Regions from separate parts of the Mesorhizobium sp. M8A.F.Ca.ET.161.01.1.1 genome, predicted to be linked through region 1. Evidence: riboswitches for the same ligand, from Rfam matches in the RefSeq annotation. Region 1 holds a riboswitch; each other region holds the start of a gene.
What was found. A riboswitch is a leader RNA that binds a small molecule or an ion and turns the genes downstream of it on or off. The one in region 1 is predicted to bind cobalamin.

Region 1 (7,099 bases):
CCATTTCGATGGCCTCGACTCTTTCGACGATTTGCCACGCGATGGTCGCTGCGTGCGCGATATGTGGTTTTAGAAGATGGTTCGCGGAACCTGGCGCTCGATAGCCGGAGACAGACCATCGTTCCGGTTGCCCGACGCCTGTTCACGTGGATGCTCGGTCGTAACAGCGGGCTGAGGTGCGGCGTTGGGCACGACCACAAGCTGCGGCATCTGCTTGTAGGAAAAGCCGCCGCGGATACCGCCCATCTTGCCGGCGACAATCCCTGTCGCCGCCTTTTCAAGATTGCGGTCGTAGGGCGTCTCGGCGGCAGCCGGTACCACTATCACGGCCAAGAGGGCCGTGCCGCACAGAAGCGTCTTCATTTTCGTTGTCTCCCTGCCTGGCTGCTGTCTAGCAGGGCGCCGTTGAAAAACGGCCAAGGGACACGGTAAGCGAAAGGCCAAACGGCAGCGTTAACAATGCGTTATGAAATCAAGCCGGCAAACTGAGTCAGACTGTTCAGATTTTGATTCAGGCGCGCTGGGCGCGGACCGTGTGGCCGAGGGCGGTGAAAACGGTGCGCACGATCCCGGCGGCGTCGAGTCCGGCGTCGGCATACATCTTTTCCGGCTTGGCGTGATCGGCGAACACGTCGGGCAGAACCAGCGGGCGTACCTTCAGGCCGCTCTCCAGCAATCCTTCTTGGGCAAGGAACTGCAGCACGTGGCTGGCGAAGCCGCCGATGGCGCCCTCCTCCACGGTGACCAGAACCTCGTGCGAGCGAGCCAGCCTCCGGATCAGATCCTGGTCGAGCGGCTTGGCGAAGCGGGCATCGGCAACCGTGGTGGAAAGCCCGGCCGCGCCGAGTTCCTCGGCGGCGGCAAGGCAATCCTGCAGCCTTGTGCCGAAGGACAGCAGGGCGACCTTGCTGCCTTCCCGGACGATGCGGCCTTTGCCGATGTCGAGAACCGAGCCGCGCTCCGGCATGTCGACGCCGACGCCGTTACCGCGCGGATAGCGGAAGGCTATCGGCCCGTCGTCATAGCCGGCGGCGGTGCGCACCATGTGGCGCAGTTCCGCCTCGTCGGCCGCCGCCATCACCACAAAGCCCGGCAGGCTTGCCAGGAAGGTGGTGTCGAACGCTCCACAATGGGTGGCGCCGTCGGCGCCGACGAAGCCGGCGCGATCGATGGGGAAACGCACGGGCAGTTTCTGGATCGCGACGTCATGGACGACCTGATCGTAGGCGCGCTGCAGGAAGGTCGAATAGATCGCCGCGAACGGCTTGTAGCCTTCCGATGCCAGGCCGGCGGCAAAGGTCACCGCATGCTGCTCGGCGATGCCGACATCGAAGGTCCTTGACGGGAACACCTCGCCGAACAGGTCAAGGCCGGTGCCGCTCGGCATGGCGGCAGTGACGGCAACGATGCGGTCGTCCTCGCGGCCCTCCTGGATCAGGCTTTCGGCGAACACCTTGGTGTAGGCCGGCGCGTTGGCCGGCGCCTTGGCCTGCGCGCCGGTGATGACGTCGAATTTGTTGACGCCGTGATACTTGTCCGCGGCGGCTTCCGCCGGCGCATAGCCCTTGCCCTTCTGGGTGACGACATGGATCAGCACCGGGCCCTTGCCGTTGTCGCGGACATTTTTCAGGACCGGAATCAGATGTTCCAGATTGTGACCGTCGATAGGGCCGATGTGATAGAAGCCGAGTTCCTCAAACAAAGTGCCGCCGGTGACGTAGCCGCGCGCATGCTCGACCGCCCGCGTGATGGCGCGATCGGCCCGCTTGCCGAGATAGGAGGTCAGCTTCTTGCCGAAGTCGCGCAGGCCGACATAGGTCTTGCCGGAAGCCAGTCGCGCCAGATAGGCGCTCATGGCGCCGGTCGGCGGCGCGATCGACATGTCGTTGTCGTTGAGGATGACGATGAGCCGGGCATCGAGCGCGCCGGCATTGTTCATCGCCTCATAAGCCATGCCGGCCGACATTGCGCCGTCGCCGATGACGGAAATGACATTGTTGCGGCCGCCTGAGAGGTCGCGGGCGGCGGCCATGCCCAAGCCGGCCGATATCGACGTCGAGGAATGGGCGGCGCCGAACGGGTCGTATTCGCTCTCGGCCCGGCGGGTGAAGCCCGACAAGCCGCCTTCCTGGCGCAAGGTGCGGATGCGGTCCCGGCGTCCGGTCAGGATCTTGTGCGGATAGGCCTGGTGGCCGACATCCCAGATCAGCCGGTCATCGGGTGTGTTGAAAACATAGTGCAGCGCCACTGTCAGTTCGACCACGCCCAGGCCGGCGCCAAGATGGCCGCCGGTGCGGGACACGGCATCGACCAGTTCGGCGCGCAGCTCGGATGCCAATTGCGGCAATTCGCTCTCGGCCAGCGTGCGCAGGTCGGCCGGGATGCGAATCCTGTCGAGAAGCGGCGTATGCGGCGTTGCGTTCACGTTGGGCCCAGACTTTCTGTTCATCGGCGGGATAGGCCGCCGGCCGGCGAAAGTAAATGCGTGTCGGTGACGCGGACGGCCAGCCTCTCGATCCGCTCAGCCTTCCGGCAGCGGAATGAATTCCTTCTCATCGCCAGGAACGATATCGAAGCGGCCGGTCTTCCATTCCTGCTTGGCCTGCTCGATGCGCTCCTTGGACGAGGAGACGAAATTCCACCAGATGTAGCGCTTCGAACCGAGCGAGGCGCCGCCGAACAGCATGAAATGCGCCCCGGTCAGCGATGATATGACGATCTCGTCGCCGGGGCGGAACACCAGCAGCCGTTCCGCCGGAAAGACGTCGCCCGAAATCGAGACCTCGCCCTCCAGCGTGTAGATGGCGCGCTCTTCCGCATCGGCCGGGATTTTGACACTGGCACCAGGCGCCAGCCGCAAATCAACGTAGAGCGTTTCGGAATCCGCCCGCACCGGAGACCGCAACCCCTGGAAATCGCCGATGACGACGCGGCCGCTGACGCCTTCGGCATCGATTTCGGGAAGCCGAAGCGCCGCTGTGTTCTCGAACACCGGCGCAACCTCTTCCTTGCCGTCGGGCAATGCCAGCCAGGTCTGCAGGCCGGAGATGGACATCGGCGCGCCGCGCAATTCCTGCGGCGTGCGCTCGGAATGGACGATGCCGCGGCCCGCGGTCATCAGGTTCACGTCGCCGGGCTCGATCACCATTTCGGTGCCGAGCGAATCGCGGTGCCTGATCTTGCCGTCGAACAGATAGGTCACGGTCGACAGGCCGATATGCGGATGCGGACGGACATCGAGCGCCTGGCCGGCGCGCAGGATCGCCGGACCCATGCGATCGAAAAAGATGAACGGCCCGACCAGGCGCCGCTTGGCGGTCGGCAAGGCGCGGCGCACATCGAAGCCGCCAATATCCTTGGCGTTCGGGATGACCATCAGCTCGATCTGGTCGCTGGCGAAGGCATCGCCGGCCTCAGGGTCTTTCCCCGGGAAGAAGCTCATGAACTCTCCTGGTCAGCGCTCGGTGGCTGCCTCGGCCGCATCAGGCAAAGCGGATCGCGGCCTTTGCTCTTAGTTTGGCCGCCACCTCTTCGCGATTGCGCGGATGCTGGTGGGTTTCGAGGGAATCAAGCAATTCGCGTGCGGATGCCGCGATGGCTTCGACAGCATGATCGAACGCATGCTGGTTCTGTTTCGACGGACGCGTCGTTCCGCTCAGCTTGCGGACAAACTGGAGTGCCGCGTCGCGGACTTCGTCATTGGTTGCCGGCGGATCAAAATTGAACAGGGTCTTGATGTTTCTGCACATCGTTTCCAAACCTCCTCTGGTCCGTTTCAATCGGGACGAACTGTATCCTCAATCATGATCGTGTCCAAAAATCGGTAAGGCTGCTCGGAGCCTTAGTCCGCGTCGAGCGGCTCGGTTCCAACCGGCTTGCCATCGCGCGACAGCCTGATCTTCTCGACCTTGTCTTCGGCTGCCTTCAGCAACCGGTCGCAATGCGCCTTCAGCGCCTCGCCACGCTCGTAGATCCGGATCGACTGGTCGAGCGGCACGTCGCCACGCTCGAGATCATCGACGATCTTCTCCAGCGCGTCGAGTGCCTGTTCGAAGCTCATCGCCTTGACGTCTTCATTGATCTCACCGCTCATCATTCATCCTTTCATCAGTCGCCCGACATGGGCGGCGACCGAAAATGCCAATCCCTGCAGATCGTAGCCACCCTCGAGTAGGCTGACGAGCCGGTTGCCGCCGTGGCGTGCGGCGCGCTGCATCAACTGGCCGGTCGCCCAGTCGAAATCGTCCTCGGTCAGATTGATCTCGGCCAGCGGGTCGCGGTGGTGCGCGTCGAAGCCGGCCGAAATGATGATCAGGTCGGGGGCGAAATTGTCGAGCGATGGCAGCACGCGCGACAGGAAGGCATCGCGAAACACCTCGCTGCCGGTCTGTGGCGCCAGCGGCGCGTTGACGATGTTGCCGGCACCGGTCTCGTTCTTCGCCCCGGTGCCTGGGTACAACGGCATCTGGTGCGTCGAGCAATAGAGCACCGACGGATCGTCCCAGAAAATATCCTGCGTGCCGTTGCCGTGATGCACGTCCCAGTCGACGACGGCGACACGCTCGGCGCCGTGCCTCTTCTGCGCATGGCGGGCAGCGATCGCCGCCGTGTTGAAGAAGCAGAAGCCCATTGCGGTGGTCTTTTCGGCATGGTGGCCGGGCGGACGGGCGGCGACGAAGACATTGTCGGCGCGGCCCGCAAAGACGTCGTCGACGGCGGCGTTGGCGGCGCCGATCGCCGTGATCGCGGCCTGCCAGCTCTTCGGGCTGGCGGTGGTATCGGCGTCGATGTGGGCAATGCCTTCGTCGGGGATGGCGGCGCGGACACGCGCGACGAAATCGGCGGGATGCGCGTAGAGGATCGTCGCCTCGTCGCCTTGCGGTGCCTCGACGCGGTCGAGCGCGGCAAAAGCTTCGTCGTCGAGCACGCGCTCGATGGCGCGCAGGCGGTCGGGCCGCTCGGGGTGACCCGGCGGGGTGACGTGTTCGAGAAAGATGGGGTGCGTGTAGAGACGGGTAGCCATCTCCCCTATCTAGTGCCCCGACGCCGTAATGGCCATGCGTGGCGGCTTGATCGCTGGGGAAAATCACGCCTGCGTCCATTGGCGTCGCTGCGGGGATTGGCGCCGCCGGGGCTTCGGCGTAAGGTTGCCGCCACTGCCTGGTGCCTGCCGGTCTGTTTGTTTTAGCCGCATTCTGCGACGCCAAATGATTTCACTTGGCTGCAAATGCTCCGGCGGGAGAATCGGGAACACGGTTGAATTCCGTGGCGTGCCCAACGCTGTAAGGGGGACCGCGCCGGTAAATGCCACTGTCGATGACGGGAAGGCACCGGACGCGGGTTGATCCCGAGCCAGAAGACCGGCCTGGCAGGCATCGTCATCCGCATGGTCAGGCGGATGACATCAGAGCGATGTGGGTCCTCTTGGACGCGCAAAGTTCGCTCTGAGAATTTGAATTGCTGCAATCGCAAGGGGACAAGCGATGCCGGAAGCCATGACCGCTCCATTGGGCGATGGATTTGATCAGATAGCGCGTGACGCGGTTTATCGCGCCATGTTCACGCGGCGCGACGTCCGCAGCCATTTTACATCGGAGGCGATCGACGATGCAGTGCTGGCGCGGCTGCTGCTTGCCGCCCACCACGCGCCATCGGTCGGCTTCATGCAGCCCTGGAATTTCATCGTCATTCGCGATGCCAAGCGACGGGCGGAGGTGCGCGACCTGTTCCTTGCCGCGCGTGAACAGGAACTGCCGGCAATCGAGGCAGACCGGCAGGCGATTTACCGCAAGCTCAAGCTCGAAGGCATTTGCGAAAGCGCATTCAACATCTGTATCACCTGCGACCGCGAGCGCTCGAAAGGCTCGCCGCTGGGGCGCTGGCACAACCCCGAAATGGACCTCTACAGCACGGTCTGCGCGGTGCAGAATTTCTGGCTGGCCGCTCGCGCCGAGGGTGTTGGCGTCGGCTGGGTCAGCATCATCGAGGCGCAAGCGCTGAACAGCCTGCTGTCCATCCCCGATCACGTGACGCCGATCGCCTATCTCTGCGTCGGTCGTGTCTCGGAGTTCGCGCCGAAACCGGACCTCGAAACGCATGGCTGGGGCCGACGCCTGACGCTGTCCGACCTGATCATGAGCGAGACGTTTTGCGGCCAGGGTGAGGCACCGCTCAAATCGGCGGTGGCCCGCCTCGACACCGTCACAGGTGCGCCCACCAGCCCCGCCGATCAATGCGTCGCGGCGGCCGTGCCCCAGCGCGAGCCGCCGAAGGTCGAGAGCGCCTTGTCCTTGAGTTCCCGGAACTTCGACGAGGCTTCGGCCAGCCTGGCGTCCCAGGCCGGATCAGGCACCTGGCCCTCGATGGTCTTGAAATAGACCTGCATCAGGCAGGCAATGGCGAATGGCTCGATGAAGGCCGCCTTGAAAGCCCAGGCAAAGACGATGGCGAGCACGAAAGCCCAGCCGGCGAGTTGCCCGGGCATGACATAAAGAATGGCGGCTGCCGGAGCCAGCATCAGCAGGAAGATCACGAAAGACACGCCCCACATGATGACCGCCAGCCAGACGGCGTTCTTGACCAAGGTCTTGCCGTTCTGGGCGTAGAGCACCACGCCTTGCCGCGCCGTCTCGAAGGGCGAGGACGAATTGATGCGGATGTTGTAACCGAGAATGATCTCGTCGACATAGGTCAGCGACAGGCGGATCACCGTGTTGAGGAACGAGACCAGGCCGCTCAGGCCGGGAATGGGCAGGAAGGCCGCGATGCCGCCCAGCAGGCCGGTGATGGCGCGGATGGCGCCCTTGACCAGCTGGTCGACGACGAAAAGGATGTTCGCCTCGGCAAAGCGCTCGGTCACAACCTCTTTCGCGTAGGCGATCTGGTTCTGGCCGTCGGGAACGTCATGTCCGTCGATCAGATGCACCATGACGGCGATATGGCCTGCCTTGACGACGTAGAGGATGTATTCGCGCAGCCAGTAGACAGCGATCGAGACGACGCCGAATCCGACCACGCCGCCCCAAAGGGCAAAGGACAACGGTCCGTCGGGATCGGTGGAGATATGGCCGACGCCATAGCCGACCGAGGCACCGGTGCC
Region 2 (7,099 bases), on a different contig from region 1:
CCTGGGAGCGCAAGGCCTCGGCCAGCGCATCGATCGGGGCAACGTCGGCCGCGAGCAGCATCGAGCGGTAGAAGAGGATAGGGACGATGGGAGCGCCGACATCTGAAAGGTCCGGCTCCTCCGCGACCCCCAATCCAGACTGATAGTAACCGGCCTTCGGCACGCTGACCGGACTGGCGACGGACGTATCCTGTCCAGCCAGGCCTGCCAGCCTCCGAACCAGCGCGCTCATATTGGCCGGGCCGCCCTCTCGGAAATAGCCAAGCAGGCCGTCGAGTTCGGCGCGTGGCAGCGTCGAGGCTTCGATCAGCCTGAGATCCTCGTCATGGCTTTCACCCGGAAGCAGCGCCAGTTTGATGCCGCGCTCACGGGCAATCACCGCCAGCTGGTCGCAGCCATAGCGCCACCAGTCGTTGCCGCCGAGGATGCGCACCAGGATGACCTTGGCATGGCGGGCGACGCTGTCGATCCAGAGGTCGACGGACATGGGATGGCGCAGGTCGCGCAGTGCCGCAAGCCGCATGGAGGGCAGGCGGTCGGCGTCCGCCTTCCACGCCGCCGCCAGTCCGGCGAGATCGCTGTCGGTGAAGGACAAGGCCACGATATCCGCCGGCGTCTGCCTGAGATCGACAGGCTCGGCGAGGTCGTCAAGCGAAGCGGAGGTCGTGGTGAGGATGTGCATCGCGGTCCGTGTCTGAAATCAGCCGGCGAGGATACGTTCGATCGCCGGACGGTTCAGCCCCTTGAGACCAATGACGACCAGGCGCGAGCGGCGGTCGTCCTCGGCGCTCCAGGCACGGTCATAGTAATGATTGACGCGTGGGCCGACGGCCTGCAGCAGGAGCCGCATCGGCTTGCCGCCGACCTCGACGAAGCCTTTTACACGCAGCACGTTTTCCTGTTCGGCGGCCTCTGCGACACGTTTTGCCAGATCGTCGGGATTGGCGATCGAGGGAATGTCGACGATGAATGTGTCGAAGTCGTCATGCTCGTGGTCGAATGCGCCGTCGTGATGGGACTTGCGGTTCTCGATGTCGTCCTCGACGGCAAGACCAAGCCCGAGCAGCACCGAGGGATCGACCTTGCCATGCGACGTCGGCACGATCTTCACCGCGCGGGCGGAGTGTTCGTTGACGATGGCGTTGGCGCGGGCCGAGCCCTCGGCGTCCATCAGGTCGCTCTTCGACAGGATGATCAGGTCGGCGCAGGCGATCTGGTCCTCGAACACCTCTTCGACCGGATCGTCATGGTCGAGGCTTTCATCCCCGGCGCGTTGCGCCTGCAGGGCTTCCATGTCGTTGGCGACGCGGCCTTCCGCAAGTGCGGGACCGTCGACCACGGCGATGACGCCATCGACGGTGACGCGGCTTTTCACCGTCGGCCACTGGAACGCCTGGACCAAAGGTTTGGGGAGGGCGAGACCGGAGGTTTCGATCAGGATGTGGTCGACCTTCGGCGTCAGCGACAGGATCTGGTCGAGCGCTGGCACGAAATCGTCGGCGACGGTGCAGCAGATGCAGCCATTGGCCAGTTCGACGATGTTTTCCTCGGGGCAGGTGTCGATACCGCAGCCCTTGAGGATTTCGCCGTCGATGCCGATATCGCCGAATTCGTTGACGATGATGGCAATCCGCTTGCCGCCGGCATTTTCCAGGAGATGGCGGACCAGCGTCGTCTTGCCGGCGCCGAGGAAGCCGGTAACGACGGTGCAGGGAACGCGGGAGAGATTGCCGGCCGAATTTGGAGCGGTCATATCAAGTCCTTCAGCATGTCGAGAGGAGGGATGCGGGCAACGAGGCCGCGCTTGAGGCTATCGGGCCGGCCGCGCCAGGGAATGAGGCCGTCGGTCGAGGTGGCGAAGAGTTTCGCGCCGGCGACGAGATCGGCGCCGCTGGTTGTGGTCAGGTCGCCGAACACATAGCTCCAGCATCCGTCGCGCAGGATCGCGGCGCTCAGCCTGCGCTTGCAATTGCCGAGGCATTCGACCGTGCGGATGCGAATTTGCTCGCCCGAGGCGGCTTGGCGGGTATCTTCAGCCAGAAGTTCGCCGGCCCGGGGATGGGCGTCGGAACCGGTCTCGTCGCGACAGGAGGCGCAGACGATGACAGTGATGCCGGCCAGGGAATCATCCCCGCCGGACGAAATGTCCGTTGTTTCAGCCGAGAAACTGCTGTCGCGATCCAAATCAGGCTCCTTGCCCGGAAAACCCGCCGGGCGATCGGATTCTTGCATTCCAGACGGCAGGTCTCCTGGCTCGCGGGTCATCGCCTTGGGTAGCCGCCTTCCCGGGACAATCCCAGTGGCTTTCGGCCTTGGCTCTTCGCTTACAGTTGCGGGGACAGCCGCGGATTTGGGCTTTTCGGCCCGCACCGCATTCCCTCTTGGCTCCTCCCTTTGCCGAGAGGAGACCGTCTGGATCGGATTTAGGCTCTTGCGGGCAGCGGTGTCAACGCGAGCTTACGACACCGCGATGTCGGACAGCGCCGGGCCGAGGTCGCCGGCAGGCGTCACTTCGATGCGTTCAAGCCCAAGCCAGCCCTGCATCTGCTTCAATTCCTCGAAAAGTTCAGCGGCGGTTTCAGGCGGCGCGCCGGGCTCGGCATAGGCGGCATGGACGCGCAGGACACTGGCCGGCCGGTCGGCTTTGAGGTCGACGCGCGCCACGATCCTGTCGCCAAGCAGGAAGGGCAGGACATAGTAGCCGTATTGGCGCTTCTCGGCCGGGGTGTAGATTTCGATGCGATAGTGAAAATCGAACAGCCGCTCCGAGCGCGAGCGCTCGAAGACGACGGGATCGAACGGCGCCAGCAGGGCGCGGGCCTCGATCTTGCGTGGCAAACGCGCATCCCTATGAAGGTAAGCTGGCTTGTCCCACCCCTCGACACGGACCGGCAACAACTCGCCGAGTTCGACCAGTTCCTCGAGCCGGCCTTTCATGTCGGCGGGGGAGAGCCGGAAATAGTCGCGCAGGTCGCCTGATGTGGCGATGCCGTGGGCGCGGGCGGAAATGCGCAGCAATTCGCGATGTGCATCCTCGGCCGCCGGTACCGGCAGGTCGAGGATCGCTTGCGGCAGCACCCGCTCGGGCAGGTCATAGAAGCGCTCGAAACCGCGCCGGTGCGCCGTGGTGATGCGGCCGGCCCAGAACAGCCATTCGAAGGCGTGCTTGGCGTGGCTCCAACCCCACCAGCCGCCGGAGCCTTTCTGGCCTTCCAGCGCCGAAGCGGCGATCGGGCCACGATCGACGACCTGGCGGTAGATCTCTTCTATATAGGCAGCGTGCTCACGGCCCCATTTGGCCAGCCCCAGATACATTTCATCGCCTTGCTCGGCGCGCTGCATGCGCCAGCGCATCAGCGGGTACGTCTCGACCGGCAGGAATGAGGCCTCGTGCGCCCAATATTCGAACACCGTGCGCTTGCGCGTCACGGCGGCGTTGTCGAGCAAGGCGACGGGATAGGGACCCAGACGCGAATAGAGCGGCATATAGTGGGCACGCACCACCGCACTGACGGAATCGATCTGCAACAGGCCGGTGCGGGACAGAACGCGGGCGAAATGGCGGCGGTCGGGCATGCCGGCGGGGCGGGGATCGAGAAATCCCTGAGCGGCGAGCGCGATGCGCCGGGCGGCGGCTAGCGAGATCTTTTCCTTCATGCAGGCGTCACTCTGAGGGTGCTTTGACAAAGATGTGATGGGTGATTCCAGCCCATGCTAGCAGGGTTTTGGCGGCAACCCTGTCAGGAGAGAAAAGTGGAGTAAAAAGAGAAGGAAATCAAACAGGAGCCTATGAGACCAGTTTCTCCCGGAATGCCGTCCAGCTCGTTGTTTTGAACAAGGTTTGACTTGCTTCGCTGGAAGTGCTGCGCTAACCCTCGCCGCGTTGCAGCATAGGCTCCTTAAAACGGTTCAGCGGTTAAACTGTCACGCTTCCGCATTAAGGTCCGGTGCTGTAATCAACGTGGATTGGCGCCAACGGAAAGCCGCTGCATGAACGCACTCCTCAGTTCGTACCTGCCCATCGTCCTGTTCATCGGCGTGGCGCTGGTGGTCGGCCTGGCGCTGCTGGTCGCACCGTTCCTGGTGGCCTACCGCAACCCCGATCCCGAAAAGCTGTCCGCCTACGAGTGCGGTTTCAACTCGTTCGACGATGCCCGCATGAAGTTCGACATTCGTTTCTACCTGGTGTCGATCCTGTTCATCATCTTCGACCTCGAAGTGGCCTTCCTGTTTCCCTGGGCAGTGTCCTTCTCGAAGATCGGCATGCTCGGCTTCTGGTCGATGATGGTGTTTTTGGCGGTGCTGACCATCGGCTTTGCCTATGAATGGAAAAAAGGAGCGCTGGAATGGGATTGAACGACAGTTCAGGCACCCTCGTCGCGCCAAAGCCCAAGGGCATCATCGATCCCAACACCGGCAGGCCGGTGGGGGAGGACGATCCCTTCTTCCTCGAAATCAACAATGAGCTTGCAGACAAGGGTTTTCTGGTCACCTCGACCGAGGCGCTGATCACCTGGGCGCGCAGCGGCTCGCTGATGTTCATGACCTTCGGTTTGGCGTGCTGCGCGGTCGAGATGATCCACACCTCGATGCCGCGTTACGATTCGGAGCGCTTCGGTGTCGCGCCGCGCGCGTCTCCGCGCCAGTCCGACATCATGATCGTGGCCGGCACGCTGACCAACAAGATGGCGCCGGCGCTGCGCAAGGTCTACGACCAGATGCCGGAGCCGCGCTACGTCATCTCGATGGGCTCCTGCGCCAATGGCGGCGGCTATTACCACTATTCCTATTCGGTGGTGCGCGGCTGCGACCGGGTCGTGCCGGTCGACATCTATGTGCCCGGCTGCCCGCCGAGCGCCGAAGCCCTGCTCTACGGCATTCTTCTCCTGCAGAAGAAGATCCGCCGCACCGGCACGATCGAACGGTAAATCCATGGCCGCATCCCTTAGCGAACTGTCGACCTATCTCGGCGAGAAGCTGCCTGGCCGCTTCAGCGACGCTGTGCTCGCTTATGGCGAGCTTACCGTTCACGTCGAGCCGCAAAACCTGATCGAGGTAATGACCTTCCTGCGCGACGATGCGCGCTGCCAGTTCATTTCGATCATCGATGTCTGCGGCGCCGACTATCCGTCGCGGGCCAAGCGCTTCGACGTCGTCTATCACCTGCTTTCGCCGAAGCAGAATGTCCGCATCCGCATCAAGGTGCAGGCCGACGAGGAGACGATGGTGCCGTCGGTCACCGGCGTCTATCCCGGCGCCGACTGGTTCGAGCGGGAGACCTACGATCTCTATGGCGTGCTGTTCTCGGGCCATCCGGACCTGCGCCGCCTGCTGACCGATTACGGGTTCGAAGGCCATCCGCTGCGCAAGGATTTCCCGCTGACCGGTTTCGTCGAAGTGCGCTACGACGACGAAGCCAAGCGCGTCATCTACGAGCCGGTCGAGCTCAAGCAGGAATTCCGCAATTTTGATTTTCTTTCCCCTTGGGAAGGCACCGACTACGTGCTGCCCGGGGACGAAAAAGCCAAGACGAATTGAGGCGCCAGAATGGCTGAAACCTCCGTCCGCAATTTCAACATCAACTTTGGACCTCAACACCCTGCGGCGCATGGTGTTTTGAGATTGGTCCTCGAACTCGACGGCGAAGTCGTCGACCGCGTCGATCCGCATATCGGCCTGCTGCATCGCGGCACGGAGAAGCTGATCGAGGCCAAGACCTATCTGCAGGCGGTGCCTTATCTCGACCGGCTCGACTATTGCGCGCCGATGAACCAGGAGCACGCCTTCGCGCTTGCCGCCGAGCGCCTGCTCGGCATCGAGGTGCCGAGGCGCGGCCAGCTGATCCGCGTGCTCTATTGCGAGATCGGCCGCATCATGTCGCACATCCTCAATGTGACGACGCAGGCGATGGACGTCGGTGCGCTGACGCCGCCGCTGTGGGGCTTCGTCGAGCGCGAAAAGCTGATGGTGTTCTATGAGCGCGCTTCCGGTTCGCGCATGCATGCGGCCTACTTCCGGCCCGGCGGCGTCCACCAGGACCTGCCACGGCAGCTGGTCGAGGACATCGGCAAATGGATCGACCCGTTCCTGAAATCGCTCGACGATCTCGACAAGCTGCTCACCGGCAACCGCATCTTCAAGCAGCGCAATGTCGATATCGGCATCGTTTCGCTGGCCGATGCCTGGGCCTGGGGCTTTTCGGGCGTCATGGTGCGCGGCTCGGGCTCGCCGTGGGATCTGCGCAAGTCGCAGCCCTATGAATGCTATTCGGAGATGGATTTCGACATCCCGATCGGCAAGAACGGCGACTGCTTCGACCGTTATCTCGTGCGCATGGAAGAAATGCGCCAGTCGGCGCGGATCATGCGCCAGTGCGTCGATCTTCTGCTCGGCAAGGAAAGCACCGGCCCGGTGTCGAACCTCGACGGCAAGGTGGTGCCGCCCAAGCGCCAGGCGATGAAGCGTTCGATGGAAGCGCTGATCCACCACTTCAAGCTCTACACCGAGGGCTATCGCGTGCCGGCCGGCGAGGTGTATGCGGCGGTCGAGGCGCCGAAGGGCGAGTTCGGCGTCTATCTCGTCTCCGACGGCACCAACAAGCCGTATCGCTGCAAGCTGCGCGCGCCGGGTTTCGCGCATCTGCAAGCCATGGACTTCCTGTGCCGCGGCCACATGCTGGCCGACGTCACCGCCGTTCTTGGCTCCCTCGACATCGTGTTTGGTGAGGTCGATCGCTAAATGTCAGTCCGCCGTCTCGCAGAAGCCAGCGTCCAGCCAGCGTCCTTCGCCTTCAACAAGGCGAATGCGGCGGCGGCCAAGCAGTGGATCAAGAAATATCCGAAGGGGCGCGAACAATCGGCGATCATCCCGCTTCTGATGATAGCGCAGGAGCAGGAAGGCTGGGTCACCAAGGCGGCGATCGAGACGATTTCGGACATGCTCGGCATGCCGCGCATTCGTGGGCTCGAGGTCGCGACCTTCTACACGCAGTACCAGTTGAATCCCGTCGGCACCCGCGCGCATATCCAGGTTTGCGGCACCACGCCGTGCATGCTGCGCGGTTCGGAAGCGCTGATGGATGTGTGCCGCTCGAAAATCC
Region 3 (7,099 bases), on a different contig from region 1:
GACGGTCTCCAGAAGACGGTAATTCGGACCCGTTTCGAAGATGCGCAGCAGATAGTCAGTGTCCTCGCACTGGTCGAATTCCTCGTCGAAACAGCCTATGCGATCGACAAGCGCCCGGCTGAACAGTCCGGTGCTCATTGAAATGCCGCGCAGCGTTACAGTGCGGCTGCCCGCTACCGGCTCCATCGTGTCATCGTCTATCTGCTCGGCCAGGGTCATCAGGGAGTAGGTCAGGTCAAGGCCCGGGTCGGCCTCGTAGCAAGCCAGATCCGCCTTGAAGCGCCCGGCAAGCGAGATGTCGTCGGAATCGAGGAACGACACAAATCCGGCATCCGGCGGCAACTGTCTCAGCCCGGCATTGCGCGCCCTCGCGACACCCATATTGGGTTGCAGAAACAGGCGGATGCAGGGCGCCTCGCGCATCGTCGACCGTACTGCCTCCACCGAGGCGTCCGTGGAGCCATCGTCGATGACGATGATGTCGAAGTCGGCGTCAGCGCGCTGCCTGATCAACGAGCGCAGCGCCGGGACGACGTAGCGCTCGCGATTGTACACAGGCATGATCACGCTGAGCTTCACCGGGCGCCTCGTGTCAGGACGTCCTCGATCGTGCCGGCGATCTCCGCCGGGTCGGTGCCGAGGGACAAACGAAAGCACGGCAGGCGGCGCGTCAATTCGCTGAAGAAGCGAAAGCCGCTTTCGCGTTCGCCCGGCATCTGTGCGATGCCGGACGGCGCCAAGGCAATCATGGCATCCCTGCGCGACACCGGCATGATCGAACTTGCTCCGCCACCGCTAATATGTGGCACCATCAGCGCAACGATGTCCAGCATCGCGGGCACCGGCCCAGGCGCGATCTCATCGACGTGAAACATGTGCTTGCCCTGCCAGTTCAGCGGGCCTTGCGCCGTTAGCCGCTTTTGCAGGCCCAGCCGCGTGAAACCTTGCGCGTCCTGCTTCAAGGTCGAGAAAAGGGGCCGCGCGGTCACGCCTCCGGCGAGATCGATCAGCACATAGTCGTCGCCGACACTGTCTAGTCCGTTGAGCAGGCCGGCGGCGACGGTGCCGGATTTCCCGGCTCCACGCGAGCCGGCAAGGAGGATACCCTTGCCATCGATGCCGAGCGTGCCGGCATGGGTCAGCCGCATGCCGCGTGCGGCATATTCCCAATGCAGGAAGGCGCGCAGCGGTGCCCCCGGCTCCCAAGGCGGAAAGGCATCGGCCGAGGCCATCAGCTGTACGCCAACGCAACGTTGGGGATCGTAGATCTGCCAGAAATCTAGATCGTGGAAATAGTGGCCGCGTAACCCGGCTTCGGCGAGCCGTTTGGCAAAGCCGTGCTCGGTGAAATGCGCGTCGCCCCATCGCGCCGGCTCCGGGATGCCGTCGATGCCGGGATGAGCGATGAAGATGCGGCAGGTGGACGGTTCCGGCTGATCGTGAGCGGCCTCGACAAATGCATGGCTCAGGGCGTCGGCGAGCACACCGTGACCCAGATGCACGGCCAGTTCCAGCCCGGGCAGCCGAACCCGCCGGATGGTCGGATAGCGCGAGGCAGCGCCTTCAGCGGCGGCGATGAGATACCGGGCGTAGTCCGGCAGGGTTTCGAGCGTGACGCGCGGCATCAAGCGCCTTCCATCACGGCTGCGGCCGGCCGATCAGGAAGCCTGCTTGACCGCCGGCCAGCCAAGGGGTTCCTCGACCTCATGGATGGGATCAACGACGATCAGGTCCGCGAGGTCGTCGTGGATGCTGACATTGAGCGGCTCGCTGGTGGCGGCAAGCTCGGCTTGCAATTCGCCCGGCAGTGGCTGCGCCGCCGCTTCCGAACGCACCAGCAAACCCAGTTCGAGCAGCTGCGATATGAAGTGTTCGAGTTCGGCGTGGCTTATTGTCGAGCCGCCCGCGGCCAGCCCGATCAGAGCCTGGGCGTCCGCTCCGGACGAAAGCACCTGCCACGCCTTGCTGCCGGAATCGGAGAAGCCGAAATATTTGCCATTGGCAAGGTTGAGCACCACGGCCTCGCCATCGAAGGATTCGAAAACGATATCCCGGCTCGCAACCGCATAGGCATGGGATTCATGCTTCATTGTTGCCCCGCTTTACATCCCTGCCCGCCAGCAGGACCGCTTCCACCGACAACGCCTGTAGACTTTCGGTCGTTCCTTGGCAAGGTAACCTTGCCGGCAAGGCGCCGACATTTCCGGGATCAGTCGAAGGACGGGCGGATCAAGCCTCGATTTCCAGCGCCGACAATGGCTTGGAACAACAGGCCAGGATGAAGCCGTCGTCGATCTCATGATCGAGGATGCCGCCATTGTGACTCATCTCGACGCTGCCGGAGACTTTCTTCACCTTGCAAGTTCCGCACAGGCCGAATTCGCAGGCCGCCGGTATCCGCACGCCCGAGGCGCGCGCGGTCTGCAGCACGGTCTGGCCGGCGACGCAGTCGGCGTCGACATCCGAAAGCGCGAAGCGGATCGGCGTCGCGGCTTCGACGGAAATTGCCGCGCCGGCTTCAGCCGGCGCGGCAAACGGTGCCGGGACTTCGTCCACGGTCGGCGCGGCAAAGCTTTCCTGATGGTACTTTGCCATGTCGAAGCCGGCGGCTTCGAGCATGCCGCGCACGGCGCGCATGAAGGGATCGGGCCCACAGCAGAAGATTTCGCGTTCGCGGAAATCGGGTGCCAGGAGCGGCAGCCGGATGGCGTCGATGCGGCCCATATGGCCGTACCAGCCCTCGCGGCTCGACCGCTCCTCGATCATGAAGCCGAGCGACAGGCCAGGCATGTGGCCCCCGAGCAGTTCGAGTTCCTTGCGGAAGATGATTTCTTCCGGGCGCCGCGCGCAGTTGACGAAACCGACATCGGTCCATGGCGCACAGTCGTTCAGCCAGCGCAGCATCGACATCATCGGCGTCACGCCGGAGCCGGCCGAGACGAACAGATATTTCGCCGCCGGATGGCTGTGCAGTGAAAAGTCGCCGCCCGGTCCATAGGCCTTGACGTGCGAGCCGGGCGCCAGGTGATCGAACATCCAGCGTGTGCCGATGCTGCCCGCCTGCGCCTTCACCGTCACCGCGATCGAGAACGGCCGCGACGGCGACGACGACAGCGTGTAGGTGCGCATCAGCGGCCCATCCGGCGTCGGCAGTTCCAGCGTCACGAACTGGCCCGGCTTGTAGCGGAACCAGGTCTGGTTGTCGGACCGGAAGGTGAAGGTCTTGACGTCGGGCGCCTCGTCGCTGACACCGGTCACTTCCAGCACCTGCAGCCTGTCGTTCCAGGGCGCCATCTGGTCGAGATGGCGATAGAGGCCAAGGTCGGTCATCGCATTCATCCCTGCATACCTTTCATTTTGCGGATGTCGTGATCCCAAAACCGCTGCACACTTTTGGGTGACATGCGCTAGGCGACGCTGCGCAGCGCCGGCCGCCCGCCTTCGGCCAGGCGCGGACCGATGAAGCGGGCATACCAGTCGACGAACTGGATGACGCCGCCTTCATGCAGCTCCGAATACGGGCCGGGTTCATAGGCCGGCGACAGGATACCGAAAGCGTTCTCCTCGACGATCCGGCGGTCCTGGTCGTTGGTCTCGGTCCAGACATGGGTGAGTTCGGCGAGATCGTAGTCGACACCCTCGACCGCGTCCTTGTGCACCAACCACTTCGTCGTCACTGCCGTTTCGGTGGCGCTGACCGGCAGCACGCGGAAGGTGACGGCATGATCAACGAGGATGTGGTTCCAGGTCGTCGGGTAGTGATAGTGCATCAGCGTGCCGATGCGGTCGGCCGAAACGCTGTCGGACAGGTCCTTCCTCACCGCCCGCTTGCCGGTCATCGTGTAGCTCTGGGCGTCGCGCAGCAGCGGCGCGCGGGTGGCGCGGTATTGCCCGGCCGGGTCGATGCGGAATTTGCTGGGCAGGCCAACAGCTTCGCACTTCGCCCAGTGCGCCAGCATCTCCGGATCGCTGTCGGCGCCTTGCACGCCGGTCACGGTCGGTGCTTCCGGGAAGGTCTTGCACAGTTCGGGATGATTGCCCGCGCAATGATAGCATTCGCGGTTGTTTTCCCAGACCAGCTTCCAATTGCCCTTCTCGATGATCGTGCTCTCGAAGGCGATCTTGGCCTCGCTCAGCCGGTGCGGCTTGAGATAGGGCTCGATCATCGCCCGCATCGGCGCGAAGTCGGCCGGCTCCTTGGCCAGGCAGATGAAGACATAGCCGGCGACGCTTTCGCAGGCGACCGGCTTCAGCCCGAACTGGCTCTTGTCGAACCCCTCGGCCATCTGGCGGGCGAACAGCAGGCGCCCGTCCAGCTCATAGGTCCACTGGTGATAGGGACAGACCAGTTTGGCGGCCATGCCCTTGTCGCTGTTGCAGACGCGGCTGCCGCGATGGCGGCAGGAATTGTGGAAGGCGTTGATCTTGCCCTGCTGATCGCGCACCAGCACGATAGGATAGTCGCCGATCTGCACGGTGATGAAGCTGCCCGGCTTGGGCAATTCGCAATCATGGCCGATGAACAGCCAGTCGCGATACCAGATCAGCTCCATGTCGAGCTTGAAGTAGTCCGGGTCGGTGTAAAAAGGCTGTTCCAGCGAAAAGCCTTGTCTGCGGCTGTTCAAGAGCCTCAGCATGTCGTTGCGCGCGTCCATGTCCTGTCCTCATTTTCAAGGACTGAACTGGTGGTGATTGAGGAAGGACTGGACGCAGATCGGCGCAAAGCCGGACAAACACCATCCGCCTCTTGACCGCCCACCGCGATCAGTCGAGTTCTAGCCATCTCGGGCTGGTTTCCGGGCTCTGGAGTCGTCCTTACGGACCATCGCGACACCTTCCCAGGCTTACGCCCAGTGGTCTCCCGTTGCGACTTGAACTCCACCACCGTTGCGGGGGCAGCGCCGGAATCTGACCGGCTTCCCAATTCTCCGCTCCGTCGTCACGCAGCGGCACCTGAGATGCCTGATCTAATCACGGCAGGGTTTGCGACATCGGCATGAAAGCGACATCGCATCCATGCGGCGCGACACGCATGCTGGAACGTCGTGACAGGGGTCGCATCATCAAATCGCCTTCTGTCGCCAGGCGCGCCGGCACCGTTTTTTCGACCCCTTTGCCGGGGGCGAAAAGGTTAACAGTTTCGAAAAGTGACTATTAGCAGATTCTAAAATCGAACCGAACGGTTCGTTTCTGTTGACGGTGCGTGCAGGACGGTGTGAACGCCGAGCCTCCGATACAGTTGGTGATCGGGGTGCCATTTTTAGCTAACTGATTGATATAACGACAGAAAATAACAGATGTGGAAATCACTGGCACAATTTCAAGTGGTAGAGTCATGGTCCACGCTGAACAACTTCGTGATTGGAAACAGCAGAGGTGCTCTCCCACATCGGGGCGGTCCGAACGACGCGATTTTAATCCCAAGACACGCCGCTAGACGGACGGAAAAATACTGGAGTACCCAAAATGAAAAAGATTGTTCTCACTGCCGCCGCCCTTCTGGCCATTTCCGGCAGCGCCTTCGCTGGTAGCGACCATTACGGTTCGAACGCCGCCACCCCCGCTGCCACTGTCGACAGCTCGTACACCGCTTCGACCAGCAAGTCGGAGCCGGCTGCTCAGACGCCTGCCCAGGGCGCCGACCACAATCTCTTCGGCAACAACTAACAGCCGATCCCCGGCTTGCGGCGGGGCGACCCTGCCGCGCGGGGTGGATGCCACAAATTCAGGAGTACCTAAAATGAACAAGATCCTCATTGCCGCCGCCGCCGTCTTGGCCCTCTCCGGCAGCGCCTTTGCCGGCAGCGACAACTACGGTTCGAGCGGTGCCAACCAGGCGGCTGTCACGTCGACCGACAACGCGAACACCGCGTCGATCGGCAAGTCGGCTCCGGCCACCGAGGCGCCTACCCGGCCGGGTAGCGATCGCAACCTCTTCGGCCGTTGACGCCTGTTGCGAGTGGCGGGCTCGCTCGCCACTCGTGGAATTCAAGACGTTAGGAGTATTGGAAATGAACAAGATCCTCATTGCTGCCGCCGCCGTTCTGGCCCTCTCCGGCAGCGCTTTCGCCGGCAGTGACAACTATGGCTCCAATGGCGCCAATCAGCCCACTGCATCGTCGACCGTCAATGTCGATACGTCGCATACGGGTTCGGTCCGCAACAGCGACTCACCCATCTACAAGCTGCTCAACTCGTCCGGCGACGTGCAGAAGTCCGCCCCTCACGGCGCAGACCGCAATCTCTTCGGCAACAACTAACCAGCCGTCGTGATGTATAAAAAGAGAGCGGCGGGCCTGCCCGCTGCTCTCTTTTTTTGTTGTCGAGACATGGCTGGCCTCAGGCGGCTTTTGCTTCCGCTTCGTGCAGCGCGAACGACCGTCCATCCGCATCGAAGATATGAAGGTCGCCGGCATTGGCGGTCAACTGCAGCGTCGAGCCGCGCCTGACCTCGACATTGCCCGGCAGCTTGGTCACCAGCGGCAGGTCGGCACGGCCGATGTCGATATAGACCAACTGAACCTCGCCGAGCTGCTCGACATAATCGACCGTCCCCTCGAACAGATAGTCCGCACCACTGGCGATCGCGAGATCTTCCGGCCGCACGCCGAAGCTGACCGCCGCTCCCTTTGCCGAAGCAGGCGTCGCGATCGGCACCGTCGCCTTGCGGCCGCCGACATGGCTGATGATGGTCGGGTTGCCCGTCTTGTCGACCGTGGCCGGCAGGATGTTCATGGCCGGCGAGCCGATGAACTGGGCGACGAATAGGTTGCCGGGGTTCTTGTAGAGCTCCATGGGCGTGCCGACCTGCTCGATGTGGCCATCCTTTAGCACCACGATGCGGTCGGCCAGCGTCATCGCCTCGACCTGGTCGTGGGTGACATAGATCATGGTCGTGTTGGGCATCGATTCCTTGAGCTTGGCGATCTCGATACGCGTGGCGACGCGCAGTGCCGCGTCAAGGTTCGACAGCGGTTCGTCGAACAGGAACACTTTTGGATTGCGCACGATGGCGCGGCCGATGGCGACACGCTGACGCTGGCCGCCCGACATCGCCTTGGGCAGGCGGTCGAGATATTTGGTCAGCTGCAGGATTTCG
Region 4 (7,099 bases), on a different contig from region 1:
GCTTCGGCGGCCGCGATGTCGCGCTTCAGATCCTGCGTTTCCCAGGTGAACCCCTCGCCCATCGCATGCCAGACGATCCGGTCGCCGAAGGCGGCGAAAGCGTCCTTCTCGCCGGTGTGCCATTTGCCCTTGATGAACTGGACGACGCCGACGCGCTTGCCGTAGCCGAGCATCCGCAGTGCGAGACCGAAGGCGGCCGTGGTCTTGCCCTTGCCGGGGCCGGTGTTGACGATCAGCAACCCCTTCTCGATCGTCTTGCCCGCGACCTCGGCGTCCTGCACCGCCTTGCGCTTGGCCATCTTGGCGCGATGGCGTTCTTCATCCCGGTCTTTGGAGCCCTTGTCTTCGGTCATTTCATTTCACCTTGAGCGGTAGCCCCGCCACCATCAGGAGCACCGTATCGGCGACCGCGGCGACCCGCTGGTTGAGCCGACCGGCGTCGTCGCGAAAACGCCGCCCCAGCGCATTGTCGGGCACGATGCCTTGCCCGACCTCGTTCGACACCACGAACCACGGCCCGCGCGGCCGCGACAGAACGTCCGCCAGCCGTCGGCACGCGGCCTCGACGTCGTGATCCGCCAGCATGTGATTGGTCAGCCACAGCGTCAGGCAGTCGACAAGCACCGGCTGATCATCCGGCAACGCCTCCAGGGCTTCGGCAAGGTCGAGTGGCGCGTCGATGGTCGACCAGCCCTCGCCGCGCCGCGAGCGGTGCAGCGCGATGCGTTCATGCATCTCGTCGTCATAGGCTTGCGCCGTGGCGATATAGGCCCATGGCGAGGGCAACGCCGCCACCAGGGTTTCTGCGTGCGCGCTCTTGCCGGAGCGCGCACCACCGATGATGAAGGTCAGCTTGCCCAGATCAGGCAAAGCTGTCGCGCAGGCTGGTCGCCGTGCCGGTGAAGCGCCCGCGAACCACGCCAACGACCGCGCCGAGCACCAGCCAGAACACCAGATTTGTCACCGTCACCGCCACCACGAACTGATGGTGCAGGCCTTCCGGGATCGGTGTCTCGAAGCTGTCGGGCTGCGGCGCGCCGACAATGTGCGGCGCGACGATCAGCAAGACCGCGAGGATGGTCAACGGCAGCGATCTGCGAAACACGATCAGGCCAAGGCCGATAGCGGTTGCCGCCACCGTTGCCGACCACCAGATCTGGCGCGGCAGGAGATCGGCCGCCGGCATTGCAGGCAGCTCCGGCTGCAGGCCGAGGCCAGGCGCCAGTGTGAACACGGCAAAGCCGGCCAGACCCCAGAAAACGCCCTGGCGCCAGTTGCCGACGCCGCCTGCGAATTCCGAAACCGCGACCAGGACCAATGCGAAGCCGATGCCGGTGACGATATTGGCAAGCACGCTGAAGGCGAAACGCTCTAAGCCGTCGGCCGGCGCCCAGCCTTCATCCTCCGCTACCGGAGCAGCTGCTTCCGCTGCCGGCGCGGCGGAACTCATGGCATTGCCTGCCGGAGCGGCCGTGCTCACGGCGCCGGTATCGGTTGCCGCGGGTGCCGCGCCATGGTCGTGATGATGGCCGCCGCCTGCCTTTTCGTAGACTTCCGCTTTCAGGATCAGCGGAACGGTCGCATAGGCCTGCATGCAGGCAAGAACGACACCGGCCACGAGCCCCGCGATCGCCGCGACGAACACGACGTTGCGAAAAAGGTTCATGATGTCAGATCCCAGTTAGTGGCAGGGAAACGCCATCGAGTGGCGATAATCGTGGGCGGCGTTGTGGACCGCATCGATGTGCGAGAAGCCGACAAAGCCGACAACGAAAATGCCGAGCAGCGCGGCGAGCGCGAGCTGCATGAAGCGCGACTGCGAGGAGACGGAGGCGCCGAGGGAGACGGTAGCAGTGGTCATTTCCAGTCCTTTCGCCCTCCACCCGAGGGCATAGAAGTCAGTCTTTTCGCCGCCGGCAGGTCTCCTGGCTCGCGGATAAGCGCCCTTCCCCACCTTCCCGAAGAAAAATCTTCAGTGGCATATGGAGAGGACTACCGCACACAGTTGCGGGGGCAGCCACGGCATTGGGCGAAACCTCGCCCGCACCGCATTCCCTCTTGGCTCCCAAAAAGGAACCGACGACGTTGGTGACTATAGGGAAATTCGCCGCGCGCGGCAAACCAAATTCCGACAGCCGCCAGCGCAGGAGCGTCGTATCGGCAAAGCCGCTCCCATCCCGTCCTGATTGACAAACTTCATGGCCGGGTGTCGGCTGGCAAGCCTCACAGGAAGCCAGCCATGCAGCCCAATGCCAGCGAGCGCGATCCTTATAACGGGCTGACCCGTACCGAGCCGACGCTGCCCTCATCGGCATATTGGGACCAGGAGAGCTATAAGCGTGATCTCGACGCCATCTGGTACAGAGACTGGCTGCTCGTCTGCCGCGAGGCCGATCTGGCGCAGCCGCTAGCCTTCCGCCGATTCCGCATCGGCACGCAGGACATCCTCGTGCTGCGCGACGACACAGGTGAGCTGCGCGCCTTCCACAACACCTGCCGCCATCGCGGCTCGCAGCTTTGCCAGGAGAGCGAGGGCCGCCTGAAAGCGCGGCTGATAACCTGCCCGTATCACGCCTGGTCCTACTCGCTGCGCGGCGAGCTGGTGCGCGTGCCGTCGAAATCGCTGCCTGACGGCTTCGACAAGGCCGATCACCCGCTTTATCGCGTCGCGCTCTCGGTGTGGCGCGGCTTCGTCTTCGTCAATCTTGCTGAAGATGCCGCCGGCTCGGCGCAATCCTCCTTCGATCCCGCGTCCGGCAACCTCGGCAACTGGCCGCTCGAAACGCTGGTCTCAGGCCATGTGCTGCGCAAGGTCATGAACTGCAACTGGAAGATCTTTTGGGAAAACTTCAACGAGTGCCTGCACTGTCCGGGCGTCCACAAGGACCTGTCGCGGCTGGTGCCGATCTATGGCCGCGGCCTGATGAGCCGGCATGACGATCCCGAATGGCTCCGCCACGCCGACAATGACGCGCCGGAATTTTCCGGCGGCTTGCGCGCAGGCGCCCAGACCTGGTCGCGCGACGGCCAGACGCACGGGCCGGTCTTCTCAGGGCTGAAGCCGGCGGAACGCAGCGCCGGCCAGACCTATGCCACCAGCCTGCCCTCGATGTTCATCGTCGGCCATGTCGACTATGTCAGGACCGTGCGCCTGGTGCCGCTCGGTCCCGAACAGACGGAGCTTGTCGCGGAGTGGCTGTTCGCGCCCGAGGCCCTCGCCGAGACCGATATCGACAACATCATCACCTTTGGCACACAGGTGCTGGAGGAGGACGCCGCCATCTGCGAGGTCAACCAGAAGGGCTTGCGCTCGATGCGCCACACAGCCGGCGTGCTGATGCCCGAGGAATATGATCTGCACCGCTTCCACAATTGGGTGCGCGAGCGCCATGCGGCGGTGACATGAGGGTATGTCGAGATTCAGGTCAGGCCGGCATCACCTGAATATCGACATACCTACAGGGACTTCGGCAGGTAGCGCCAGGTCATGAAGCCGCAAAACGCCGCCAGCAGGCTGAGGGTGACGAACACCGATCCCAGGCCGAAGAACGCCAGCACCACCGAATAGACCAGCGGCGGCGTCAGTTCGGAAAAATCGAGATAGGTGCGGTAGACCGCCGCCATCTGCGCCCGCTCATAGGAGCGTACCGAGCGCATGAAGGCGGTCGAACCCAGGGCGTCGAGCGCGATGGTGAAGAAGGCGCCGCACAACAGGAAGGCGCCGGTCAGCAACGGTGCTGTCGCTCCGATCGTGCCGGCGGCCAGCAGCGATGCCGACATGGCGAAATAGGCAAACGTCATGGTGCGCCGGCCGCCAAAGCGCTTTCCTGCCTTGCCCCAGAAGATAGCCATGAACAAAAGCGCGTTGCCGGCCGAGACCAGCAGGCCGCCAGCGATATCGCCCTGCCCGGTGATGACCATGAACAGCGGCCCATAGACGAAGAATGTCGTCCAGAAGCAGGAGCGGCCGAAGGCGATCAGCCAGGCGAGTCTGAGCCTCGGCTGCGCCACGAAGCGGCCGATATTGGCGAGCGGATTGGCCGGCCGCGTCTTACCCGGGCGGATCGACGGGTTGTCACCCAGCCGGTAGGTCCAGAACAGCGCCAGCAAGGCCAGGGCGAACACCGCCACCGCACCATGCGCGGCATAGATGCCGAAATGCGCGTAAAGAAAGATGCCGAGCGTCGGCCCACAGGTCCAGGCAACCATCGACCACGCCATGCGCAGCGATTCGGCCTGCATGAAGTCGGTCTTGCGGATGTGGTCCATGATGTAGAGGTTGAGCGTGATCGACAGCGCGCTGGCGCCCATGACGCGGCACAGCATGCCGGCCAGTTGCCCGGCGAGCGTATGGGAAACGAAGAACAGCGAGCCTATGGCAAGCAGGCAGGCGCCGGCGGTGTACACCCACCGCCGCGCGAAGCGGCGGATCAGCATCGGCATGAACAGGGTCACCGACAGGCCGAGCAGCGACACGACGGTGTAGAGGATCGAGACGACCTGCTCGTTGTGCAGGATTTCGTAGGCCTGGATCGGGATGACGCTCGACACCATGGCGCGGGCGAAGGATTCGACCGCGTAGAGCGAGGCGAAGGTGCGCGCGTCCGCGGCCTTGAGGGCCGGAAGCCAGATCGGATGGCGCACATGGGTGGACATTGCTTCCCCAAACAGAATCGCGGCGCCAAATCTGGCGCGGACATTTCAGGCCCATTAAGAGGAAACCGACGCACACCCGGCAAAAAGCGAAGCCGGTCAAAGGCTTTCCCGCGCTGGCCCAAACCCGGCGGCTGGCGCGGGCTCCGCCGCGCGGTCCGGGCCAGGGCGACCGGTCTTCTTCTATCCGGTGCAACCGTGATAGTCGTCTTGGAGGGGCTGAATCAGATCACGAGACCATGAGCATCAACACGCCGACCGCACCCGTTCCGGAGCCATCGAAGCGAATCGTCGCCATCGACATCGTGCGCGGCATCGCGTTGATCGCGATGGCGAGCTACCACTTCACCTGGGACCTGGAATTCTTCGGTTACACCGACCCTGGTCTCACCGCCTTCGGCTGGTGGAAGATCTACGCCCGCTGCATCGCTTCGACCTTCCTGTTCCTGGTGGGCGTCAGCCTCTATCTCGCCCATGGCCGACAGATCCGCTGGAACGGTTTCTGGAAGCGGGCCGCCATGGTCGCCGGCGCGGCGGTCGCCATCTCGGTCGTCACCCGCATCGCCACGCCCGACGGGTTCATCTTCTTCGGCATCCTGCACGAGATCGCGCTGGCGAGCCTGCTTGGCCTCGCCTTCCTGCGCCTGCCGGCGCTGCTGACGCTTGTCGTCGCCGCGCTCGTCATCGCGGCGCCAGCCTACCTGCGCTTCGAGGCCCTCGATCATCCGTGGCTGTGGTGGATCGGCCTGTCGGCGATCAATCCGCGCTCCAACGACTATGTGCCGCTGTTTCCATGGTTCGGCGCCGTGCTTCTCGGCCTCGGGGCGGCGAAACTCGCTTCCGCTTCCGGTATACGGGCACGTCTGGCGAGCCGCGTGCCAGGCCGCTGGGCCAATCCTCTGGTCTTCATCGGCCGCCACAGCCTGGCCTTCTACCTGATCCACCAGCCGCTGCTGATCGGTTGCGTCTGGCTGTTCTCGCAAGTGATGCCCGCGCAGGTCGACCCCCCGCGGGTCAATTTCCTGAAAACCTGCCAGCGCTCGTGCGAGCAGATGCGCAACGCAACCTTCTGTTCGAGCTATTGCGGCTGTATGCTCGAGACTCTCGAAGGTGAAGGCTCTCTTGATCGGCTCTACAACAACGACCAGACTGCGGACTTCAGGGCGCATCTGTCCGATCTTGCCGCAACGTGTACCGCCAAGACCGAGGACAAGATGACGGAGGGAGGGACGCAATGACGGAGCCGAAGCCTGGGCTGATACCGTGGCCGCCGGTGATCTACGTCGCCGCAATCGCCCTCAGCATCATCCTCGGCCTGCTCTATCCCCTGCCCTGGATCGGCGACCTGCTGGGCGATATCCTGTTCGCCGCCGGTTGGGTGGCTTTGTTCGCTGTCGCCGTCCTCTGGTTCACCGCGATCCGCACCATGATACGGGCCAGGACAACGCTCAATCCCAACGCCGTGCCCGATCATCTCGTCACGACCGGTCCCTTCGGCGTCACCCGCAATCCGATGTACCTGGCCAACACGCTGATGCTGATCGGCGTTGCCTTCGTCTCGGGCATCGCCTGGTTCTTCCTGCTTGCCTTCGTCGCCGCCTTCGTCACCCAGAAGGTCGCGATCGAGCGCGAGGAAAAGATGTTGGCGGCGAAATTCGGCAAGAAATATCGCGACTATGCAAAAAGAGTGCGGCGCTGGATCTGAGGTCCGGCGGGATCAGTCAGAAGCCTTGCCTGGAGCGCCTGCCGTGTCCGGAAGCAGTTTCCGGCCGACATAAAACAGCACCGGGAGCAGAAGCACGATGGCCAGGACAATGGCGGGCGCCGTCAAGGCGAAGCCGGTCGCCGAAATATATCCCTCGCGAAATGCCTGATGCAGCAGAGCCGCGGTGACCGGCAGGTTCAATGCGAGAGCGGTCGCGGTCCCCGGCATATAGCGGCGCGTGACCATTGTGACGAGGAGATGTGGAAAAGCCACGTTGAGCAGCATCGCAAGCGCATAGCCCGACAGGACGTAGGCGCCGAAACTCTCCCGTCCCTGCACGGTGGCGAGCAAAGCCGCAACGCCAGCAAGAACAACCAGCACGAACACCGCGAACCGGAATTCGTTGGCCGCGAGGGGACGGTGCCAGCGCCCCGCCTGCTCGGACCAGGCAGGCAGGAAAACCGCCTCCTCCAGATTGTGGACGGTGACAGCGGCGACAAACAGCCAAGCGAGAGTGATGAACATGACGTGATCGACCGCCGGTTCAGCCTTCACAGTTCCTGGCGGCGAGGCATCGGAGCAACCGCACAGGTCAGGTATTGACGCCGAGCTCGACCAGCCGCTCGACGCAGGACTCTTCGGCCTGGTCGAGTTCGGCCAGCGTCTCCTCGAGGTCGCGGCGCTTCTGCCTGAGATCCTCGCGCTTTTCCTCGATGCGCTTGATCATCAGCTTGAGCTGCC

Region 2: linked by a shared signal. The riboswitch ahead of EN804_RS09090 (DUF1636 family protein) and the one ahead of bluB (5,6-dimethylbenzimidazole synthase) in region 1 are both predicted to bind cobalamin.
Region 3: linked by a shared signal. The riboswitch ahead of EN804_RS26935 (aromatic ring-hydroxylating dioxygenase subunit alpha) and the one ahead of bluB (5,6-dimethylbenzimidazole synthase) in region 1 are both predicted to bind cobalamin.
Region 4: linked by a shared signal. The riboswitch ahead of EN804_RS08870 (CbtB domain-containing protein) and the one ahead of bluB (5,6-dimethylbenzimidazole synthase) in region 1 are both predicted to bind cobalamin.

What each region holds. Positions count from the first base shown of each region.
Region 1 covers NZ_SRTD01000011.1:97,020-104,118, forward strand. The annotation lists gene EN804_RS24235 (GFA family protein) at 1-73, shown strand, start outside; gene EN804_RS24240 (hypothetical protein) at 70-363, opposite strand; gene dxs (1-deoxy-D-xylulose-5-phosphate synthase) at 512-2,449, opposite strand; gene EN804_RS24250 (pirin family protein) at 2,522-3,442, opposite strand; gene EN804_RS24255 (DUF2277 domain-containing protein) at 3,483-3,749, opposite strand; gene EN804_RS24260 (exodeoxyribonuclease VII small subunit) at 3,842-4,093, opposite strand; gene EN804_RS24265 (histone deacetylase family protein) at 4,097-5,023, opposite strand; cobalamin riboswitch at 5,202-5,384, shown strand; partial or broken gene bluB (5,6-dimethylbenzimidazole synthase) at 5,556-6,065, shown strand; gene EN804_RS24275 (hypothetical protein) at 6,230-7,099, opposite strand, start outside.
Region 2 covers NZ_SRTD01000003.1:86,518-93,616, reverse strand. The annotation lists gene EN804_RS09100 (cobaltochelatase subunit CobN) at 1-682, opposite strand, end outside; gene cobW (cobalamin biosynthesis protein CobW) at 701-1,753, opposite strand; gene EN804_RS09090 (DUF1636 family protein) at 1,750-2,184, opposite strand; cobalamin riboswitch at 2,222-2,428, opposite strand; gene EN804_RS09085 (winged helix-turn-helix domain-containing protein) at 2,458-3,657, opposite strand; gene EN804_RS09080 (NADH-quinone oxidoreductase subunit A) at 3,991-4,356, shown strand; gene EN804_RS09075 (NADH-quinone oxidoreductase subunit B) at 4,347-4,928, shown strand; gene EN804_RS09070 (NADH-quinone oxidoreductase subunit C) at 4,933-5,538, shown strand; gene EN804_RS09065 (NADH-quinone oxidoreductase subunit D) at 5,548-6,738, shown strand; gene EN804_RS09060 (NADH-quinone oxidoreductase subunit E) at 6,739-7,099, shown strand, end outside.
Region 3 covers NZ_SRTD01000014.1:99,862-106,960, forward strand. The annotation lists gene EN804_RS26915 (glycosyltransferase family A protein) at 1-579, opposite strand, end outside; gene EN804_RS26920 (serine kinase) at 576-1,625, opposite strand; gene EN804_RS26925 (PqqD family protein) at 1,659-2,090, opposite strand; gene EN804_RS26930 (hybrid-cluster NAD(P)-dependent oxidoreductase) at 2,230-3,330, opposite strand; gene EN804_RS26935 (aromatic ring-hydroxylating dioxygenase subunit alpha) at 3,408-4,655, opposite strand; cobalamin riboswitch at 4,770-4,972, opposite strand; gene EN804_RS26940 (DUF680 domain-containing protein) at 5,467-5,667, shown strand; gene EN804_RS26945 (DUF680 domain-containing protein) at 5,741-5,947, shown strand; gene EN804_RS26950 (DUF680 domain-containing protein) at 6,012-6,260, shown strand; gene ugpC (sn-glycerol-3-phosphate ABC transporter ATP-binding protein UgpC) at 6,340-7,099, opposite strand, start outside.
Region 4 covers NZ_SRTD01000003.1:44,262-51,360, forward strand. The annotation lists gene cobO (cob(I)yrinic acid a,c-diamide adenosyltransferase) at 1-353, opposite strand, end outside; gene cobU (bifunctional adenosylcobinamide kinase/adenosylcobinamide-phosphate guanylyltransferase) at 355-870, opposite strand; gene EN804_RS08865 (CbtA family protein) at 863-1,666, opposite strand; gene EN804_RS08870 (CbtB domain-containing protein) at 1,682-1,861, opposite strand; cobalamin riboswitch at 1,898-2,096, opposite strand; gene EN804_RS08875 (aromatic ring-hydroxylating dioxygenase subunit alpha) at 2,240-3,406, shown strand; gene EN804_RS08880 (MFS transporter) at 3,457-4,656, opposite strand; gene EN804_RS08885 (DUF1624 domain-containing protein) at 4,893-5,891, shown strand; gene EN804_RS08890 (isoprenylcysteine carboxylmethyltransferase family protein) at 5,888-6,358, shown strand; gene EN804_RS08895 (HXXEE domain-containing protein) at 6,371-6,883, opposite strand; gene EN804_RS08900 (MerR family DNA-binding transcriptional regulator) at 6,951-7,099, opposite strand, start outside.